Regions from separate parts of the Streptomyces sp. NBC_01520 genome, predicted to be linked through region 1. Evidence: riboswitches for the same ligand, from Rfam matches in the RefSeq annotation. Region 1 holds a riboswitch; each other region holds the start of a gene.

Region 1 (6,671 bases):
CGTACGCACGTACACGATCCGGGCCGCCCGCCCGGAGAGCGGCGAGATCGACATCGACTTCGTGCTGCACGGCCACGGGACGGCATCCGGCTGGGCCGCCGCCGCCCGCCCGGGCGACGTGATCGGCCTCAACTCCCCCACCGGCCTCTACAACCCCCCGGCCGGCCTCGCCTGGCAGGTCCTGATCTCCGACCTGAGCGGGCTGCCCGCCGTCGGACGCCTCATCGAGAACACCCCGGCCGGCGTCACGACCCGGGCCGTCCTGGAGGTTCCCGACGAGCAGGGTGTCCAGCCGCTCCCGGACCGGCCCGGCGTCCGGGCGACGTGGACCTATGGCGGCAACGGTCACGGCCCCAGCCGCCTGGCCGAACTGGTGAGCGCCGCGATCCCGCCCGGCACCGACCTGACCGACGGCTATGTGTGGGTGGCCGGCCAGACGGACGCCCTGCGTGCCGTACGCCGCTACCTGCGCAAGGAACTGAAGCTGCCCGCCGACCGGTTCAAGGTCGTCGGGTACTGGATGCCGGACGGCGACTCCTGGACCGAACGTTACGAGGCACTGCCCGCCGCCGTGCGGGCCGAGCTGGACAGCATGTGGGACAACCCGGCCGACGAGCCCGAGGACCTCACCATCCGGTACGAGGACCGTCTCAGCACGCTCGGCCTGTGAGCTGTTCCGGCGAGTGGCCCGGGCCTTCGGGGCCCGGGCCCTCGGGCGTCACGCCGCCGGGGTGAGTTTCCACTGCTGGCAGGTGTTGTTCAGCCAGGTCCACTGCCGTACGTCGGTGCCGTCGGCGGCCGAGCAGTCCGCCACGTCGGCGACCTTCCCGGTGGCCTGGTTGACGATGCGTACCCAGCCGCCGGTGTCGGTGGTGACGAAGCGGAAGCGCTGGCAGGTGTTGTCGAGCCACGACCACTGACGGAGGTCGGCGCCGTCGGCCGTCGAGCAGTCCGCCGTGTCGAGTACCTTGCCCGTCGCGACGTTCACCAGCCTGCTCGTGTCGTCGCCCCGGTCCTCGATCCGCCACCGTTGTTTCGTGCTGCCGTCGCACGTCCACTGCTGGACGTTCGCCCCGTCGGCGGTCGACGCGCCGTTCACGTCGAGGCACTTCCCGGTGGCCCGGCTGACCACCGTGTACGCGGTCGGTGTGGACGCCGTCTCGCCGGAGGGGCCGGCCAGTGTCGTACCGAGGGCGACGGGTGTGCCGAGATCCGGGGTGCCGTCGCTGTTCCAGCCGAACTTCTGCGCCCGCGCCGTACGTCCGTTGTCGCAGCCGTCGGACGCCGAGTCGTTGGCGTGGTAGACGATCCAGCTCTCCGTGCCGTCGGGCGAGGTGAAGAAGCCGTTGTGGCCCGGCCCGTAGACCCCGGCGGCGTTGTTCCGCTGGAAGACCGGGGTGGACTTCTTCGTCCAGGAGGACGCGGAGAGCGGGTTCGAGCCGGTCAGGGTGAGCTGCCCCAGCTTGTAGTCGGGGGTCCAGCAGCCGCTGGCGGAGTAGACGATGAAGGTCTTCCCGCCCCGCTGGAGCACCTCGGCCCCCTCGTTGACCGTGCCGCCCGACTTCTCCCAGTCGTAGGTGGGCGTCGAGATCGTCGAGAACGAACCGCTGAGCGTGTACGGGTTCGACATCGGCGCGATCACCAGGTTCTGCGTACCGCCGCCGCTCGCGCTGCCCAGCAGGTACATCGAGCCGTTGACGGTGAGCACGCTCGGGTCCAGCATCCAGGTGCTGCCCAGCTGGTTGCGGTACGTGTAGGGCCCCATCGGGTCGGAACCAGCGCTCTGCAGCACGTGCACCCGTTGTGTGGGGTTGTAGTCGGCGATGTTCTGCCCCGCGACGAAGTACAGGTACCAGCGGCCGCCCGAGTAGTGCAGTTCGGGCGCCCAGATGTTGCAGCAGCGGGAGGCGGCGTCGCCCTGCCACACCTGCACGCTCGGCGCGGTCGCGAGCCCGGCCAGTGTGGGGGACTTGCGCATGGTGATGACGTCGGTCCAACTCGTCGACACCAGGTAGTAGTTGCCGTCGTGGTAGGAGATCCAGGGATCGGCGCCCTTCTGCGCCTTGACCGGATTCGTGTACGGACGGCCCTCGGCCGCCGACGCCGATGTCGACTGCCCGAGGGCGAGGGCGAGCAGGAGGGCGCTCAGCAGGGTCAGTAGGCGACGGGCCATCCGCTGCTCCAGTTCAGTAGGTTGACGCCGAGCTTCGGGGTGCCGTTGTCCTGGCCGTCGTAGTAGTGGTAGACGAGCAGGTCACCGTCGGAGTCCGCCAGGATCGACTGGCCGCCGGGGCCGATGTACCGGCCGTGCGACTCCATGACGGGGGTGCCGCCGTTGCTGAGCATGCCGACGCCGTTGCGGTCCTTGTAGGGCCCGGTGACGCTCGTCGCCCTGCCCACCTTGATCTTGTACGTGGAGCTGGTGCCGGCGCAGCAGGTGTCGTACGAGGCGAAGAGGTAGTAGTAGCCGTTGCGCTTCACGATCGAGGGCGCCTCGACGGCCTTGGTCCCGGTGGGGCGGGAGGCGAGGGAGCGGCGCGCGGTGTCCCCGGCGTACTGCTTGCCGGTCGACGGGTCGACGCGGATCATCTTGATCCCGGTCCACCAGGAGCCGAAGGACAGCCACCACTTGCCGTCGTCGTCCACGAAGAGGTTGGGGTCGATGGCGTTGAAGTCGCTCGACGAGTTCGAGGTGTAGACGATGCCGTAGTCGCTCCAGCTGCCCGCCAGGCCGGTGGTGGAGCCGGCGAGCCCGATGGCCGAGGTGTTGGAGCCGAAGGACGAGACGGCGTAGTACATCAGGTACTTGCCGCCCCGGTAGGAGATGTCGGGGGCCCAGGGGTCCGAGGCGGAGGAGTAGTTCTTCCACCAGCTCGGCTTCGTGGTGAAGGCGTTGCCGGACCGGCCGAAGGCGGTGCGGTCGGTGGAGGTGCGGAGCTGGAGGCCTTCTCCGGTGGAGTAGAGCAGGTACTGGCCGGACGAGCTCCGGATCATGGACGGGTCGTGGACGACGATGTCGCCGTTGACGGCACCGGGGTTGGGGTACGCGGAGGCGCTGCCGGGCACGAGGGCCATCAGCAGCGCGGCGGGGAGAACAGCGAGGGTCCTTCTCAGGGTGCAGCTCATGAGGAGATCTCCTCCTTCGGTCGTGGGGTGGGGAGCGGGGCGGTACGGGCGGGCGGGCACCGGTTGGTCGCCGCCGCCGGCGAATCGGTTGCCGTGTCCATGCCATCCCCATGTGTTCGATATACCGAATGACGCTCGGCACTTCGGACGGGACCGTAGAATCGAACGCGTCTTGCGTCAACGGATCGCGCAGGGATTCGCCGGATACCGGTGTCACGTCCGACATCACGAACAGCGGTGACTCCAGGCGCGGTTGACCGGTCGGGCGCGACGGGAGCGTCGCGTCCGACCGATCACGCCCGCTAGAGCCCGTAGGTGAAGTCCCCGCGGGCGGTGCGCTGCGGGCCGGGCGCCGTGGTCGCGCACAGTGCGCCGCCCTCGGTGCCGACGTTCACCAGCCCGGTGGCTTCGCCGTCGAGGCCCACGAACCGCAGCGCGTGCCAGCGCGGCAGCCAGAAGACCCTGCCCCGGTGACGGGCGAGCAACTCCCGTAGATCGGCGGGGGCGTGCATCCAGACCTCGGGCAGATCGCCCGCGTGGTCGAAGGCGGCGCGCAGTGCGAGCCAGCCGTCGTCCCGCACGTCGCTGGAGGTCAGCAGCAGCTCGACGGCCTGGCCGGGCTCCTGCGCGCACTTCTTGGCGTGGATCCAGTGCACGTGGTGGCCGGGGGCGTACCGCGTGCAGCCGTCGTGGTGAATGAAGTGGGGGAGCATGGGCCGTCGCCCGCCTTCCGGGGTCGTGGACCCCGGGGGCCCGTCCCCGGTGGTCCGCTGTTCCCCGCGCGGTGCCGCGCGGAGCGGGTCGTCACCCGGAGCACCCGCAGCGGAGCGGGGTGCCGTCCAGCGAGCCGGGGCTTACCACTGGAACTCATGACCCACGGAAAGCGTAACAGGAGCCGAGAGGCCGTCAGGATGCCCGCACCGCCCCGGCGCACGCCCCGTCCTGGCCCGGCGCACGCCCCCTGCGTGCCCCGCACACCCCGGCGCACGCACCACCCGTTCCGCCCCCGCACGCTCCCCGGCCCGGGCGCCCTCGTCCCGGACGGCACCCGCACGTTCCCGGCCCCGACAGCCCGCGACCTCAGCCGTGCAGCAGCACGGGAAACGCCTCCATGTCGTTCTGCGTCATCACGGGCAGCTTGCGGATCTCCTCGTCCGGTACGGCGAGTTTCAGCTCCGGGAAGCGGCCGAACAGCGCGGGCAGTGCGATGCCCGCCTCCACCCGGGACAGGGCGGCGCCGGGGCAGATGTGCGGCCCGTGACCGAACGTCATGTGCCGGATGGGCGTCGGGCGGGTGATGTCGAAGGCGTCGGCGTCCTCGCCGTGCTGCGCGGTATCGCGCCCGATGGCCCGGTAGGAGATCACCACGCCCTCCCCCTTGGCTATCACCTGCTCACCGACCTGGATGTCCTCCGTGGCGAACCGCATCAGCAGATGCGTGGTGGGGGTGTCCCAGCGCAGCGTCTCCTCGACCACCGTGTCCCAGGGGATCTCCCCGTCCAGTACCTTCCGCAGCTGGTCGGGGTGGGCGAGCAGCGCCCGTACGGCGTTGAGTATGAGCCCGATCGTGGTCTCGTGCCCGGCCGCCACCATGGCCTTGAGGTTGCCGACGACCTCCTCCTCGGTGAGCGGTTCGCCGCCCTCCTCCGCGAGGATCAACGCACTGGTGAGGTCGTCGGTGGTGCGGGCCTTCTTCTCCCGTACGAGCTCCGCGTAGAAGACGTCCAGTTCCGCGATGAGCGCCATGCGCTCCTCCTGCGGGGTGAGCATGGAGAAGAACGCCTTGTAGCGCTTCGTCAGCATCGGGTGCTGTGCCTCGTCCACCCCCATCAGCAGGCCCACCACCCGCATCGGCAGCGGCTGCGCGAACACCGTCTTGAGGTCGACGACGCCGTCCTTGCCCTGCTCGGCGAGTGCGTCCAGCAGCTCCTCGGTGAACTTCTCGATGGCCGGGCGGATCGCCTCCAGCCTGCGCGGGGTGAGCGCCTGGGAGGTCTTCGTCCGCAGCCGGCGGTGCTCCTCGCCGTCCACGGTGAACATGGAGCGCCCCGCGTCGATCATGCCGATCAGTGGCCAGGCGTGCGTGACCTCGCCGCTCTGCCACAGCCCCCACGCATCCAGGTCCTTCACCAGCCGTGTGTCGACGAGGAGTTGACGTGCCTCCGCGTGCCGGGTGACGGTCCAGGCGGGCACCCCGAGGAGTTCGATGCGGGCCAGCGGGGCGCCGCCCCTGGTCAGCTGCTCGGTCTCACCGTCGAGGTCCTGGACCAGCGGGTCGACGACCACGGTCGCGTGCGGGCAGTTCACAGCAGGTCTCCTGTCGTGCGTACGGGAGCGAACCGGACGGGCAGCGCGTTCATCCCGCGCAGGAAGGCGGAGGGCCGCCGCACGAGTTCCTGGGGCGGTACGGCGAGCTGGAGGTCGGGCAGCCGGTCGAGGATGACCTCGATCCCGGTGCGGGCGATGGTCTCGGCGATCACCTGCGCGGGGAAGGGGCAGCGGTACTCGCCGTGGCTGAAGGCGAGGTGCGCCGCGTTGCTGCCGTGCGCCGCGGCGCCGGGGCCCAGCTCCTGGCGTATCAGGGGGTCGGTGTTGGCCGCGCCCAGACCCAGCAGGAGCATGTCCCCGGCCTTGATCGTCCGGCCGCCGAGCTGTGTGTCACGGACCGCCCAGCGGCCGGCCAGGATCTGGGTGGGGCTCTCCTCCCACAGGACCTCGTTCATCGCGTCGCCGATGCTGCGCCGGCCGCCGGCGAGCGAGTCGGCGAACTGGTCCTCGGTGAGCATCAGACGCAGCGAGTTGCCGATCCAGTCGGCGGTGGTGAGGTGGCCCGCCGCCGTGATCGCCATCAGGTCGAGCGCGTACTCCTCGTCCGTGAAGGGCGCGGGATCCGCGAGCATCCGCGAGGTGACGTCGTCCCCGGGCTCGGCCCGCTTGGCCGCCACGAGCCGCCGCATGTGCTCGCCGAACCGCCCGTACGCCTCCTGCGCCCCGGGTCCTCCGTCGGCCAGGTCCTTCAGGACCCGGGCGATGTCCGCGCCCTCCGCGTCGGGGAAGCCGACGAGCCGGGCGAGGACGAGCACGGGCAGCGGTTCGGCGAATTCGGCGACGAGGTCGGCCGTACCCCGGCCGCACATGTCGTCGACGAGCCGGTCGGCGAGCTGCTCGCAGTGCTCCCGGATCTCGAACGGGTCCGCGCCCTCCAGCGCGGGCACCACCATCTCGGAGTGCCGCCGGTGCTCGGCGCCCGCGGTGAAGTAGATGGACGGCATGGGCCGCCCCACCATGGGGAGCAGCGGCCAGTCCTCGGGGATGTGCTCCCACTGGTTCCACAGCCCGACGTCCCGCGGGAACAGCTCACCGTCACTGGTGACCTGATGGAGCTCCCGGTAGCCGACGACCAGCCAGGCCGGAAAGCCGCCGGGGAGCTCGACGGGGACCACGGGCCCGTACGCGTGGCGCATCGTCCGGTACAGACCCTGCGGGTCGGTGTGGAAGTCCGGTCCGCCGAGCGGTACGGGAGCGGTGGCGGCGTGCGCGGGGCA
Region 2 (6,671 bases), 4.9 Mb from region 1:
ACGATCAACCCGATCTGGGCGCTCGGCCCCTACCGTCCCGACCAGGTGTCCACGGGCGCCCAGCCGGACTGGTACATGGGATTCGCGGAAGGCTTCGTCCGCGTGATGCCCGGCTGGGAGATCAACCTCTGGGGCCACACGCTGGTCCTGGGCGTGCTGATCCCGCTGGTGCTGTTCGGCGTCGTCCTCGGCGCGCTCGCGATGTACCCGTTCATCGAGTCGTGGATCACCGGGGACAAGCGCGAACACCACATCCTGGACCGTCCGCGCAACGCTCCGACCCGTACCGGGCTGGGCGTCGCCTGGGTGACGATCTACTTCGTCATGCTGATCGGCGGCGGCAACGACATCTGGGCGACCCACTTCCACCTGTCGCTCAACGCGATCAGCTGGTTCGTACGAGTCGCCTTCTTCGTCGGACCGGTCCTGGCGTTCATCGTCACCAAGCGGATCTGCCTCGGCCTCCAGCGCCGCGACAAGGAGAAGGTGCTGCACGGACGCGAGTCCGGCACCATCAAGCGCCTGCCGCACGGTGAGTTCGTCGAGATCCACGAGCCGCTCGGTCCGGAGCAGCTGCACACGCTCACGGCGCACGAGCAGTACAAGCCGGTCGAGATCGGCCCCACGGTCGACAAGAACGGCGTCGAGCGCAAGCCGTCGTCCCTCCAGAAGCTGCGGGCCAAGCTCAGCAAGAGCTACTACGGCGACGAGAGCCAGATCGCCAAGCCCACCGCCGAGGAGTACAAGGAGATCACCAGCGGCCACGGCCACCACTGATCACCTCAGCTGATCGCCACAGCAGGAGCCCCGTCCATTCGATGGACGGGGCTCTTCGCCGTTCCCGGGGCTGGATAGGGTGGGGACCGATCCCCATATCGGCTGTGGACCCCAGGAGCGGACCATGAACATGGCGACCCCGGACGGCGGCGACAGCGCGGCGGCCCGTTCCTGGCCCGGCGTGCTCACCCCTCTCCTGCGCGGTGAGAACCTGACCGCCGAGGACACCGCGTGGGCCATGGACCGCATCATGAGCGGCGAGGCCACCGACGTGCAGATCGCCGGGTTCGCGGTCGCGCTGCGGGCCAAGGGTGAGACGGTCGACGAGGTCACCGGCCTCGTGAACGCCATGTACGCGCACGCCAGGACCATCCACGTGCCCGGTCGTACGGTCGACATCGTGGGCACCGGCGGCGACCTGGCCAAGACGGTCAACATCTCCACCATGTCGGCGATCGTCGTCGCGGGGACCGGCGCCAAGGTCGTCAAGCACGGCAACCGCGCCTCGTCGTCGGCGAGCGGTGCCTCCGACGTCCTGGAGAAGCTCGGCGTCAGTCTCGAACTGACACCGCAGCGGGTGGCCGAGGTCGCCGAGGAGGCGGGCATCACCTTCTGCTTCGCCGTGAAGTTCCACCCCGCCCTGCGCTACGCGGCCAAGGCCCGCAAGGAGCTCGGCACGCAGACCACCTTCAACATCCTCGGCCCGCTCACCAACCCGGCCCGGGTGCGTTCCCAGGCCATCGGGGTCGCCGACGTGAAGATGGCCCCCATCGTCGCGGGCGTGCTCGCCGACAAGGGCAACTCGGCGCTCGTCTTCCGGGGCGACGACGGTCTCGACGAGCTGACCACCACGGCGACCTCCCGGGTCTGGATCGTCCGGGACGGCACCGTGCGCGAGGAGGCGTTCGACCCGCGCGACGTCGGCCTGGAGCTGGTGCCGGTCGAGGCGCTGCGGGGCGCCGACGCCTCGTACAACGCGGACGTCGCCCGCCGGCTGCTGGACGGGGAGACCGGTCCGGTACGCGACGCGGTGCTGCTGAACTCGGCTGCCGCGCTGGTCGCCCTCGACCCGGGCGAGGGCACTCTGAACGAGCAGATCGCCGCGGGGATGCTGCGGGCCGCCGAGTCGATCGACTCGGGTGCGGCCAAGCGCGCACTGGAGCGCTGGGTGGCCGCGAGCAACGCGTAGGACCCCTCGTTCCGGCCGTGTCGCGCGTGTCGACGGCCCACGGGCGTGTGAGGTGAAGCAGGGCGCAGTCCGGATCGCGGACTGCGCCCTTGCGTGTACAGGCAGGTATGGCAAGATGCTGCGCAGGTCATGAGTGACAGCGACTACGGCCCCGGCCCGCTGTCCGGCAACCCTCCGTCCGTGGCGGGGTGCCCCGGGTGAAGACCGGGCCGCAGGCAGCGAGGTCTGCGGCAAGCGCGGGCCCCTCGGCATCTGTGGATGCCAACCCCCGGGGTCCTGGTCCCTAGGGAGCCTCTTGTGAGCAAGCGAATGCGATAGGGCTCAACGCCCTTCTCCGCACACCCTTTTCTTCTTTCCCCGCGCTGCCGCGTACTGCCGGCGCGAGGATTTCGCCTGCCTGTTACGGGAGTTCGCCATGTCTGTCTCCACTGCTGTCCTCGACCAGTCCCTTTGTGCCCCGCTGCCCGTTCTGGGGGCGGATGTCACTGTTCCGTTGGTTACGGGTGGCGACGTCACCTATGCCGCCCTCGACTACGCGGCGAGCTCCCCGGCCCTGCAGCGGGTGTGGGACGACGTGGCGGCCTACGCCCCGTACTACGGCAGCGTGCACCGCGGGGCCGGGTACCTGTCGCAGCTCTCCACCGACCTCTTCGAGAGCAGCCGCACGACGGTCGCGGACTTCCTCGGCTGCCGTCCCGGGGACCAGGTGGTCTTCACCCGCTCGACGACGGACTCCCTCAACCTGCTCGCCTCCGTGCTGCCCGCCGACTGCCAGGTCTTCGTCTTCGAGACCGAGCACCACGCCTCGCTGCTGCCCTGGCGCGACGCCCGGGTGACGTACCTCGACGCCCCGCGCACCCCCGCCGAGGCCGTCGCCACGCTGGAGCGGGCGCTGGCCGACCGTGACCCGCACGGCCCGGCGCTCATCTGCGTGACCGGTGCGTCCAACGTCACCGGTGAGCTGTGGCCGGTCAGGGAACTGGCCGCCGCGGCCCACGCCCACGGGGCGCGCATCGTGCTCGACGCGGCGCAGCTGGCGCCCCATCACCCGGTGGACATCGCGGAGCTGGACGTCGACTGGGTCGCCTTCTCCGGGCACAAGCTGTACGCGCCGTTCGGCTCGGGCGTCCTCGCGGGCCGCGCCGACTGGCTGCTGGACGCGGAACCGTACCTCGCCGGCGGCGGCGCGTCCCGCAAGGTCGCCCGGCGTACCGACGGGGGCGTGGACGTGGAGTGGCACACCACGGCGGCCCGGCACGAGGCGGGATCGCCCAACGTCATCGGCGTCTACTCCATCGCCGCCGCCTGCAAGGCCCTGACCGAGGCCGGGTTCGACCGGCTGGTCGCACGCGAGCAGCAGCTCGTCACCCGGGTCCGTGAAGGACTGGCGGAGGTGCCCGCCGTCAAGGTGCTCTCGCTGTTCGGCGACGACGCCCCGCGGGTCGGCGTCATCTCGTTCGTCGTCGAGGGCTGGAACAGCTCGCACTTCGCCGCCGCCCTGTCCGCGGAGTACGGCATCGGGGTGCGCGACGGACTGTTCTGCGCCCACCCGCTCGTCCGTACGCTGCTCGGCAGCGAGCCGCAGGACCCGGGCGAGTGCGGTGCGCCGGAGGCCGAGCCGGGGGAGAGGTCGCTCAACGCCATCCGGGTGAGCTTCGGGGCCGGTACGCCGGACGAGCACATCGAGCGGTTCCTGGGCGCGGTCCGGGAACTGGTCCGTACCGGTGCGCGGTGGACCTACCGCACCGAGGGCGGCCGCTGCGTCCCGGACCGGGGCGCAGCACAGATCTGACGGCTTCGGGTACGGCTTCGGCCGGGGACGGGAGCGGCACTCCCGTCCCCGGCCGAAGCCGTGGTGTCCTACGCGTCGAGTCCGTATGTCCTACGCGTCGAGGCCGATGGCGAAGGCCGCCTCGAGGTCGTGCTGCGAGTACGTACGGAAGGCGACGTGGGTGTCGGTGCCCTCGACGCCCGGGATCTTGCTGATGCGGCCGGGGATGACGTCGGCCAGATCGTCGTGCTTGGCCACCCGGACCATGGCGATCAGGTCGTACGTACCGGTGACCGAGAAGACTTCGCTGACGCTGTCCAGCGCGGCAATGGCCTCGGCGATCTCGGGAATCCGGTCCACGCTGGTCTTGATGAGCACGATCGCGGTGATCACGGCTTGCTTTCTCCCTCGGTGGCCGTGGCTGGAGCCTTCACCCTAACCCCACCCCGGAAGCGCCCCCAGGCGTAGAGGAACCCGGTGGCGAAGCCCGCCACATGGGCGAGGTAGGCCACGCCCGGGCCGCTGCCCGCGCCCTGCGCCGCCAGCCACTGCAGGACGAACCAGAACACGAGCACGATCCAGGCGGGGAAGCGCAGCGGCAGGAAGAAGAGGAACGGGAAGAGGCTGGTGACCCGGGCGCGGGGGAAGAGGCTGAGGAAGGCGCCGAGCACCGCCGAGATCGCCCCCGACGCGCCCACCAGGGTCTGGTCGGAACCCGAGTGCACGACCGCGTAGACCACCAGGGCGAAATAGCCGCAGCAGACGTAGAAGAAGGCGAACTCGGCGCGGCCCATGCGTTCCTCGGTCATGGCGCCGAACACGTACAGGAAGAGCATGTTGCCCAGCAGGTGCAGCCAGCTGCCGTGCACGAAGAGTGCGGTGAGCGGGGTGAGTGCCGCGTGGGCGGAGCCGTCCAGGAGTTCGCTGGGGATCACGCCCCACCGCTCGAAGTAGCCGGCCTGCGAGGCGAGCAGGGCGTCGGCGGAGCCGCGGACCGGGGCGAGGCCGGAGAGCGGGCTGAGGAGGAAGACGGCGAAGCACAGCGCCATGAGCCCGTAGGTGACCGGTGCGCCGCCCGGTGCGGTCGCCGCCCCGAGTTCCCTGGCCCGTGCCCGCCAGTCGACTTCCCGCCAATCGATCACGTACAGAGCTTGACGTACCGGGTGACAACGGGACGGACCGCCTCGCCGTGTCGATGGGTATGCGCTAGGCCGTAGGGTTACCCGAGGACATCCGCAGTTCGACGGCGCACCGCGAGATCGAAGACCTGGGCACCACGAGACTCGACGAACGACGAAAGAGGACGCAACGATGACGACGGTTCCCCTGCCTACGGACGGGACCCGCTGGCGCTGCACGCTCTGCGGCAATCTCACCCGGTTCGACGTGACGCGCTCCTCCAAGGTCGTGGAGTACGTACATCTCGACCTGGCCGGGGAGTCGAGTGTCGAGGAGCGCGAGGTGGTCAGTGAGACCATCGAGTCGGTCCGCTGTCGTTGGTGCAACGCGGTGGACCAGATCGAGCTGGTCGACAGGCCGGGTGCCGACTCCTGACGGGGCCGCGCGGACAGACACATTGGGGTGATGGATGGTGGAGCAGCCGACAGGCGGCGCCGAACCGGCCGACGAGGCCGACGGTGCCGCGGAGTCGCTCGACCGTCCGCTGCCCGAAGGCGTGCGCCGCAAGGTCGTGGCGCTCGTCTCGGACGCGTTCGGCGGCCTGACCGTCGGCGAACTCCCCGCACAGCTCCGGCAGTACGCCAGGTTCACCCCGAGCCGGCGGGCCAAGTTCGCGGGGAACGCGATGGCGGCCGCGCTGGAGAGCGACGCGGCGTTCCGCCGGCGCATCGGTGAGCGGATCGGCCAGACCCAGCCCGAGTTGGCCGCCGCGCTGGAATCCGGTGCACCTCCCGCCGCGGCCGATCCGGTCGACGTGGCCGCCGCCGCATACGTGCTGCGGCCGGCCGGCTGGGTCAAGCTGGTGGCCGCCGCGGGCGAGGAGGTCCAGCGGGCGGACGCCGAGCGGGCCGACGAGGAGACCCGGCACGAGCTGGAGCGGCTCCGCGAGGAGCTGGCCGCCGCGCGCGGCCAGATCAGGGCCGAGACCGAAAGGCTCCGTGCCGAGCTGGACGCCTCCCGCAAGGAGACCGAGTCCCTGCAGCGCAAGCTGCGCAGCGCCCTCAGCGAGGTGAAGCGCGGCGAGGCGGCCCTGCGCAGGAGCGGCGCCGAGACCGACGGGGTGCGTGCCGAGACCGCGGCCCAGGTGTCCGCCGCCGAGAGTGAGTCCCGGCGGCTCAAGGCACGCCTCGCCGAGGCGGAGACCGCCGTCGAGGCCGGCCGCAGGGCTGCCAGGGAAGGGCGTTCGGTCGAGGACATGCGGCTGCGGCTGCTCCTGGACACCGTCCTGGACGCCGCTCAGGGGCTCCGTCGTGAACTGGCCCTGCCGCCCTCGTCGATCCGCCCGGCGGACGGCGTCGACGCGGTGGAGCCCGGCCGGATGTCCCCGAAGGACATCGCGGCCAGAGCCCTTTCGGAGACCGACCCGGCGCTGCTCGACCAGCTGCTCGCGCTGCCGCAGGCGCATCTCATCGTCGACGGCTACAACGTGACGAAGACCGGCTATCCGCAGATGCCGCTGGAGAAGCAGCGGTTGCGGCTCCTGGGCGGGCTCTCGGTCCTCGCCGCCCAGACCGGCGCCGAGATGACCTGTGTCTTCGACGGGGCCGAGCTGGCGGCCCCCGTGCTGCTCGCGCCGCCGCGCGGGGTGCGTGTGCTGTTCAGCAAGGCGGGGGTGACCGCCGACGAGCTGATCAGACAGCTGGCCCGCGCCGAACCGCCGGGCAGGCCCGTCGTGGTGGTCTCCACCGACCGTGAGGTGGCCGACGGGGTGGCGAAGGCGGGAGCCAGACCGGTCGCGTCCGCCTTGCTCCTGAA
Region 3 (6,671 bases), 2.5 Mb from region 1:
ATGACCTTCTCCAGCAGCGGAAGGAGGTCCTTCACGTTGCTGACCTTGGAGTTGACGATGAGGATGTACGGGTCGTCGAAGGACGTCTCCATACGCTCCATGTCGGTCGCGAAGTACGCCGAGATGTAGCCCTTGTCGAAGCGCATACCCTCGGTGAGCTCAAGCTCCAGACCGAAGGTCTGGGACTCCTCGACGGTGATGACGCCTTCCTTGCCGACCTTGTCCATAGCCTCGGCGATCTTGGCGCCGATCTCGGTGTCAGCAGCGGAGATGGAGGCCGTCGAAGCGATCTGCTCCTTGGTCTCCACGTCCTTCGCCTGCTCCAGCAGAGCGGCGGAGACGGCCTCGACGGCCTTCTCGATGCCACGCTTCAGAGCCATCGGGTTCGCACCCGCGGCGACGTTGCGCAGGCCCTCGCGGACGAGTGCCTGGGCGAGAACGGTGGCAGTGGTCGTACCGTCGCCGGCGACGTCGTCCGTCTTCTTGGCGACCTCCTTGACCAGCTCCGCACCGATCTTCTCGTACGGGTCCTCGAGCTCGATCTCCTTGGCGATGGAAACACCATCGTTGGTGATCGTGGGCGCGCCCCACTTCTTCTCGAGGACGACGTTTCGGCCCTTGGGGCCGAGGGTGACCTTGACGGCGTCGGCGAGCTGGTTCATCCCGCGCTCGAGACCGCGCCGTGCCTCCTCGTCGAACGCGATGATCTTGGCCATGTGAAGTGGTCCTCCCGGACAGGGGTGGATTTCTCCGGACCGAGAGGCGCCCGCGACGGACGGCCAGCGTGCTCTGTGGTTCCTTGCCCCACGGAGCCTGCGGGCCTCACCGGCCCGGTCCAAGTTCTGTCACTCTCACCTGGAGAGTGCTAACGCCAATGATTAGCACTCGACCCCTGCGAGTGCAAGCGTCCCCCCCGTCCGTGGACAACCGGGAGGGGGCGCACGGACGCACGCAGGGCCCGTATCCCCTCATCGGGGGTACGGACCCTGCGTGCGTGAGTAGTGTCGTTGGCCGACCGTGCCGAGCTCAGCCGACGGCGAGCTTGACCATGTCCGCCTGCGGCCCCTTCTGGCCCTGCGAGATCTCGAATTCAACTCGCTGACCCTCTTCGAGGGTGCGGTACCCGTCCATCTGGATCGCGCTGTAGTGGACGAAAACATCCGCACCACCGTCGACCGCGATGAAGCCGTACCCCTTCTCCGCGTTGAACCACTTGACGGTGCCCTGAGCCATGCCTAACTCCCCTATTACTGGCCCTTGCACGAGCACCGCACTTCGCGGGCCCGGGTCAAACTCACCCTCCGACAGGAGAGGGTGGCGTGCGCCGGAACGCGTCGACCGCGGCCGAATGTATCTGCCCAACTGCCCTCTGCAACAGGTCAATCGGACGAGAATTCTGGGCAGGCCTGAACGCCCGGATATGGAGAACTCGTGATACTCCGGGGCAATTCGGGCCGGACAAAGGCGGCTTATGCCACAAGGAGTTCACGTACTTTGGCTGCTTCTTGTCGCGACCGGGCGCATTCTCATATGCGGGCGGCACGGGCAGCTGAGGGGACTTCCCCAACTGTACCGCGCTCAACCATGCAGAATTGCCCCCTCCGCTTCTCTCGCGGAGGGGGCAATGATGTTCAGGCAGTTGTGCGGCCGGGCGGGAGCGTCGGGCCCCGGGCGTCGCGAACGACGGTCAGCCTCCGGCACCGTGTCCGACGGTCAGCCTCCGGCGACGGCCGGGATGATCGAGATGCCGGCGCCGTCCGGGGTGGCCGCCTCCAGGCCGCCCTCGAAGCGCACGTCGTCGTCGTTGACGTACACGTTCACGAAGCGGCGCAGCTTGCCCTGGTCGTCCAGGACCCGGGCGGCGATGCCCGGGTGGTCCTTCTCCAGGGACTCGATGACCTCGGAGAGGACCGTGCCCTCTGCCGGGACCTCGGCCTGACCGCCCGTGTAGGTGCGGAGGATGGTGGGGATGCGGACCTTGACGCTCATGTGGGTGCCTTCCTTCGGTCTCGGGTGGTCAGTTGGCGGCGGCGAGGCCGGCGGCGCGGAACGCCTCCAGGCTGGGCCGGATCGTGGCCGCCACACCGGTCGTCGGGGCGACGGCGTCCAGCGTCTTCAGACCGTCACCGGTGTTCAGCACGACGGTCGTCAGCGTCGGGTCCAGCAGACCGGCCTCGATCAGCTTCTTCGTCACGCCGACCGTCACACCGCCGGCGGTCTCCGCGAAGATGCCCTCGGTGCGGGCCAGCAGCTTGATCGCGTCGACGACCTGCTCGTCGTTCACGTCCTCCACGGCACCGCCGGTGCGCCGGGCGATGTCCAGGACGTACGGGCCGTCGGCCGGGTTCCCGATGGCCAGGGACTTGGCGATCGTGTTCGGCTTCTGCGGCCGGACGACGTCGTGGCCCGCCTTGAAGGCGGTGGAGACCGGGGAGCAGCCCTCGGCCTGCGCGCCGAAGATCTTGTACGGCTTGTCCTCGACCAGGCCGAGCTTGATCAGCTCCTGGAGGCCCTTGTCGATCTTCGTGAGCTGCGATCCGGACGCGATCGGGATGACGAGCTGGTCGGGCAGCTGCCAGCCGAGCTGCTCACAGATCTCGTACGCCAGGGTCTTGGAGCCCTCGCCGTAGTACGGCCGCAGGTTGACGTTGACGAAGCCCCAGCCCTCGCCGAGCGGATCGCCGATGAGTTCCGAGCAGAAGCGGTTGACGTCGTCGTAATTGCCCTCGATACCGACCAGTTCACCGCCGTACACCGCGGCCATGACGACCTTGCCCTGCTCCAGGTCGTGCGGGATGAACACGCAGGAGCGGAAGCCGGCGCGGGCCGCGGCGGCGCCCACCGCACCGGCGAGGTTGCCGGTGGAGGAGCAGGACAGGGTGGTGAATCCGAAGGCGCGGGCGGCCTCGACGGCGATCGCGACGACGCGGTCCTTGAAGGAGTGCGTCGGGTTGCCGGAGTCGTCCTTGACGTACAGGCCGCCGGTGACGCCCAGCTCACGGGCGAGGTTGTCGGCCTTGACCAGCTTCGTGAAGCCGGGGTTGATGTTGGGCTTGTCCGCGACATCGGAGGGAACCGGCAGCAGCGGCGCATACCGCCAGATGTTGTCCGGGCCTTCGGCGATGCGCTTCTTCAGCTCTTCGGGGGAGCCGCTCGGCAGGTCGTACGCCACTTCGAGCGGCCCGAAACAGGACGCACAGGCGAAAATGGGACCGAGCTCGAAACGCTCGCCGCATTCGCGGCAGGAAAGCGCTACGGCGGGACCGAGGTCCACGGCGGAAGAATTGTTGTTCGTTGCAACTGTCTGCACGGCCATGATGGCGGAGGCCCTTTCTCCTCATCTTCCTCGCGACGTATTTCGCCACAAGACGGAATTGGCACCTTCCCCACCGTGACCTCGCGGTCGGCAGGAGGGTTGCCGGGACTTCAACGGGCCGTTCCCTCAGTCCCTCTGGATGAGCGCTATGGCACCGGACCATTGATCCGGGCGTTTATTCGCGGACCGACCCCGACATGCGAGGGCCATCCGCGTTGTTCAAGACTGTAACCGAAGCCCCGGGCGATGGAGATAGTCGTCCGAACCGCGAGATGGATCACATACAGGGAGTATCGACCGTGCTGGAAGAGGTGGAACGCTGGCTGACCAGGCGTTCCTGGTCAGCCGCCGACCGCCCGCTCGAACGGCTCACGGCCGCCCGGGCGAGGGATCCGCACCGTGCGAGCGTGAGTGTCGTGCTGCCCGCGCTGAACGAGGAGGCGACGGTCGGCTCGATCGTCACGGAGATCAGACGCGAGCTCATGGAGAAGGTCAGGCTCGTCGACGAGCTGGTCGTGATCGACTCCGGCTCCACCGACGCCACCGCCGAGGTCGCCCGGCGGGCGGGCGCCCGCGTCGTGCACCGGGACGCGATACTCCCCTCGCTGCCCGCCGTCCCCGGCAAGGGCGAAGTGCTGTGGCGGTCACTGCTGGTGACCAGCGGGGAGATCGTCTGCTTCATCGACGCGGACCTGCGCGACTTCTCGGCGGACTTCGTGTCCGGGATCGTCGGCCCGCTGCTGACCGACCCCGAGGTCGAGTTCGTCAAGGCCATGTACGACCGCCCGTTGGGAGACACCGCAGGCCAGGGCGGCCGGGTCACCGAGCTCGTGGCACGCCCGCTGCTCAATCTGCACTGGCCGCAGCTGGCCGGCTTCGTCCAGCCCCTCGGCGGCGAATACGCGGTACGCCGCTCCCTGCTCGAACGGCTGCCCTTCCCCGTCGGTTACGGAGTGGAACTGGGCCTGCTCGTCGACGCCCTGCACACGGTGGGCCTGGACGCACTGGCCCAGGTCGACGTCGGCGTACGCAAACACCGCCACCAGGACGGCCAGGCGCTCGGCAGGATGGCCGCGGCGATCTACCGCACCGCGCAGCTGCGGCTCTCCCGGGGGCATCTGGTGCGGCCCTCGATCACCCAGTTCGAGCGGGGCGCGAACGGCTTCGTACCGCGCACCCACGCGGTGGACACCGAGGAGAGGCCGCCGATGCGTGAGATCGCGGAGTACGCGTCCCGGCACGCGGCGTAGCAAGGCGGGTCCTGCTTCACGTTTGGCGGCTTCCCGAACGGGCTAGGTTCGGGTACATGGTCTCCGAGCACGCTGCCCAGGTCCTCGTCGCGTCCAACCGCGGCCCGGTGTCGTACACCCTGCGTGAGGACGGCACGCTCGACTCGAAACGCGGCGGGGGCGGTCTCGTATCCGGCCTCAGCGCCGTCGAGGACAAGCTGTGGGTGTGCGCCGCGCTGGGCGACGGCGACCGCGAGGCAGTCCGGCAGGGCGTCTGTGAGCCCGGTGTCCGGATGCTCGACATCGACGCCGGGGTCCACGCCGACGCGTACAACGGCATCGCGAACTCGGTGCTGTGGTTCGTCCACCACATGATCTACCAGACGCCGGTGGAGCCCGTGTTCGACGCGGAGTTCCGCCGGCAGTGGGCCTCCTTCGAGGCGTACAACCGGGCCTTCGCCGAGGCGCTCGCCGAGGAGGCGGGCGTCGGCGCGGCGGTCCTGGTGCAGGACTACCACCTCTCGCTGGTGCCCGGCATCCTCCGAGAGCTCCGGCCCGACCTGCGGATCGGACACTTCTCGCACACCCCGTGGGCGCCGGTGGACTACTTCCGGCTGCTGCCCGACGACATCGGCGAGCAGCTGCTGCGCGGCATCCTGGGTGCCGACCGGGCCGCGTTCCTGACCCGTCGCTGGGCGGACGCGTTCATCTCCTGCTGCACGGAGATCCTCGGCGGCACCGGCCACACCCGGATCGGGGTGCACGGGCTGGGCGCCGACGCGGACTTCCTGCGCCGCCGCGCCCACGAGGCGGACGTGGACGCGCGGATGGAGACGCTGCGGGAGCAGGTGGGCGCCGGGCGGAGGACGATCGTGCGGGTGGACCGCACGGAGCTCTCCAAGAACATCGTGCGCGGCCTGCACGCCTACCGGGCGCTGCTGGAGGAGCGTCCCGAGTGGCGCGAGCGGGTGGTGCACGTGGCGTTCGCCTACCCCTCCCGGCAGGACCTCGCGGTGTACCGCGACTACACGGCGGAGGTCCAGCGGGTCGCCGACGGGATCAACGAGCAGTACGGCACCCCGGACTGGACCCCGGTCCTGCTGCACGTCGACGACGACTTCGCGCGCTCGCTGGCGGCGTACCGGCTGGCGGACGTGGCGCTGGTCAACCCGATCCGCGACGGCATGAACCTGGTCGCCAAGGAGGTCCCCGTCGTCTCCGACGAGGGCTGCGCACTGGTCCTCTCCCGGGAGGCGGGGGCGTACGAGGAGCTGGGCGAGGACGCGATCGTGGTCAATCCGTACGACGTGTCGGCCACGGCGGCGGCCCTGCACGAGGCGCTGACGATGGACCGCGACGAGCGGGGCGCCCGGACGAAGCGCCTTGCCGCCGCTGCGACTTCGCTGCCGCCGCAGCGGTGGTTCCTGGACCAGCTCGACGCGCTGCGGGGCTAGGGGCGCGCCTCCCGCGCGCCGGGGGTTACGGCTGTCGCAGGTGCTGGGCGAGGGTGGCCAGCAGGTCCACCACCGCTGCGGGGCCCGGCAGCAACAGGTCGGCGCGCTCCGCGAGTTCGGGAACCTCGGTGCCGCTGCAGACCAGCAGGCCCGCGGTGCCGTTGGTGCGGAGCTTCTCCACCGCGGCGTACGCGGCGAGGTCACCCAGGTCGTCGCCCGCGTACAGGACGGACTCGGCACCGGTCTCCCGTACGTACTCCGCGAGCGCGACACCCTTGTCCATGCCCGGCGGGCGCAACTCCAGGACCAGGCGGCCCGGTTCGACGATCAGGCCGTGCCGGGCGGCGAGGTCTCCGAGCGGGCCGCGCAGGGCGTCGAAGGCGGCCTGCGGTGCGGACGCGCGGCGGGTGTGCACGGCGACCGCCCGCCCCTTCTCCTCGATCCAGGTGCCGCTGCCCGCCCCCGTCCCCTCCAGCACCGCGGGCAGCTCCGTCAGGGCGGCCGCGACACCGGGGTGCGGTTCGGGGGCGTGCACGGTGCCGGTGACGGCGTCCCAGCGTTCGGCGCCGTAGTGCCCGAGGACGACGAGGTGGTCCAGGCCCGGCACCCCGGCGAAGCCGCCGTAGCGGACCGCGACAGCGGCGGGGCGGCCGGTGACCACGGCGACGGAGG

The links. Region 1 has a riboswitch for S-adenosylmethionine ahead of OG524_RS31875 (hypothetical protein). Riboswitches for the same ligand answer to the same signal wherever they lie in the genome.
Region 2: it holds a riboswitch for S-adenosylmethionine, as region 1 does, so the genes downstream of both, OG524_RS09835 (aminotransferase class V-fold PLP-dependent enzyme) here and OG524_RS31875 (hypothetical protein) in region 1, are expected to answer to the same signal.
Region 3: it holds a riboswitch for S-adenosylmethionine, as region 1 does, so the genes downstream of both, thrC (threonine synthase) here and OG524_RS31875 (hypothetical protein) in region 1, are expected to answer to the same signal.

The regions. Positions count from the first base shown of each region.
Region 1 is NZ_CP109404.1:7,059,506-7,066,176, reverse strand. It holds gene OG524_RS31890 (siderophore-interacting protein) at 1-670, shown strand, start outside; gene OG524_RS31885 (family 43 glycosylhydrolase) at 719-2,173, opposite strand; gene OG524_RS31880 (family 43 glycosylhydrolase) at 2,155-3,126, opposite strand; gene OG524_RS31875 (hypothetical protein) at 3,429-3,839, opposite strand; SAM riboswitch class IV at 3,891-4,001, opposite strand; gene OG524_RS31870 (cytochrome P450) at 4,207-5,433, opposite strand; gene OG524_RS31865 (cytochrome P450) at 5,430-6,671, opposite strand, start outside.
Region 2 is NZ_CP109404.1:2,159,966-2,166,636, reverse strand. It holds gene OG524_RS09845 (cytochrome bc complex cytochrome b subunit) at 1-777, shown strand, start outside; gene trpD (anthranilate phosphoribosyltransferase) at 902-1,966, shown strand; SAM riboswitch class IV at 2,092-2,209, shown strand; gene OG524_RS09835 (aminotransferase class V-fold PLP-dependent enzyme) at 2,382-3,758, shown strand; gene OG524_RS09830 (Lrp/AsnC family transcriptional regulator) at 3,849-4,130, opposite strand; gene OG524_RS09825 (rhomboid family intramembrane serine protease) at 4,127-4,879, opposite strand; gene OG524_RS09820 (hypothetical protein) at 5,049-5,291, shown strand; gene OG524_RS09815 (NYN domain-containing protein) at 5,329-6,671, shown strand, end outside.
Region 3 is NZ_CP109404.1:4,523,028-4,529,698, reverse strand. It holds gene groL (chaperonin GroEL) at 1-716, opposite strand, end outside; gene OG524_RS20560 (cold-shock protein) at 1,027-1,233, opposite strand; gene OG524_RS20555 (MoaD/ThiS family protein) at 1,714-1,989, opposite strand; gene thrC (threonine synthase) at 2,018-3,316, opposite strand; SAM riboswitch class I at 3,335-3,462, opposite strand; gene OG524_RS20545 (glucosyl-3-phosphoglycerate synthase) at 3,616-4,566, shown strand; gene OG524_RS20540 (trehalose-6-phosphate synthase) at 4,623-5,999, shown strand; gene otsB (trehalose-phosphatase) at 6,025-6,671, opposite strand, start outside.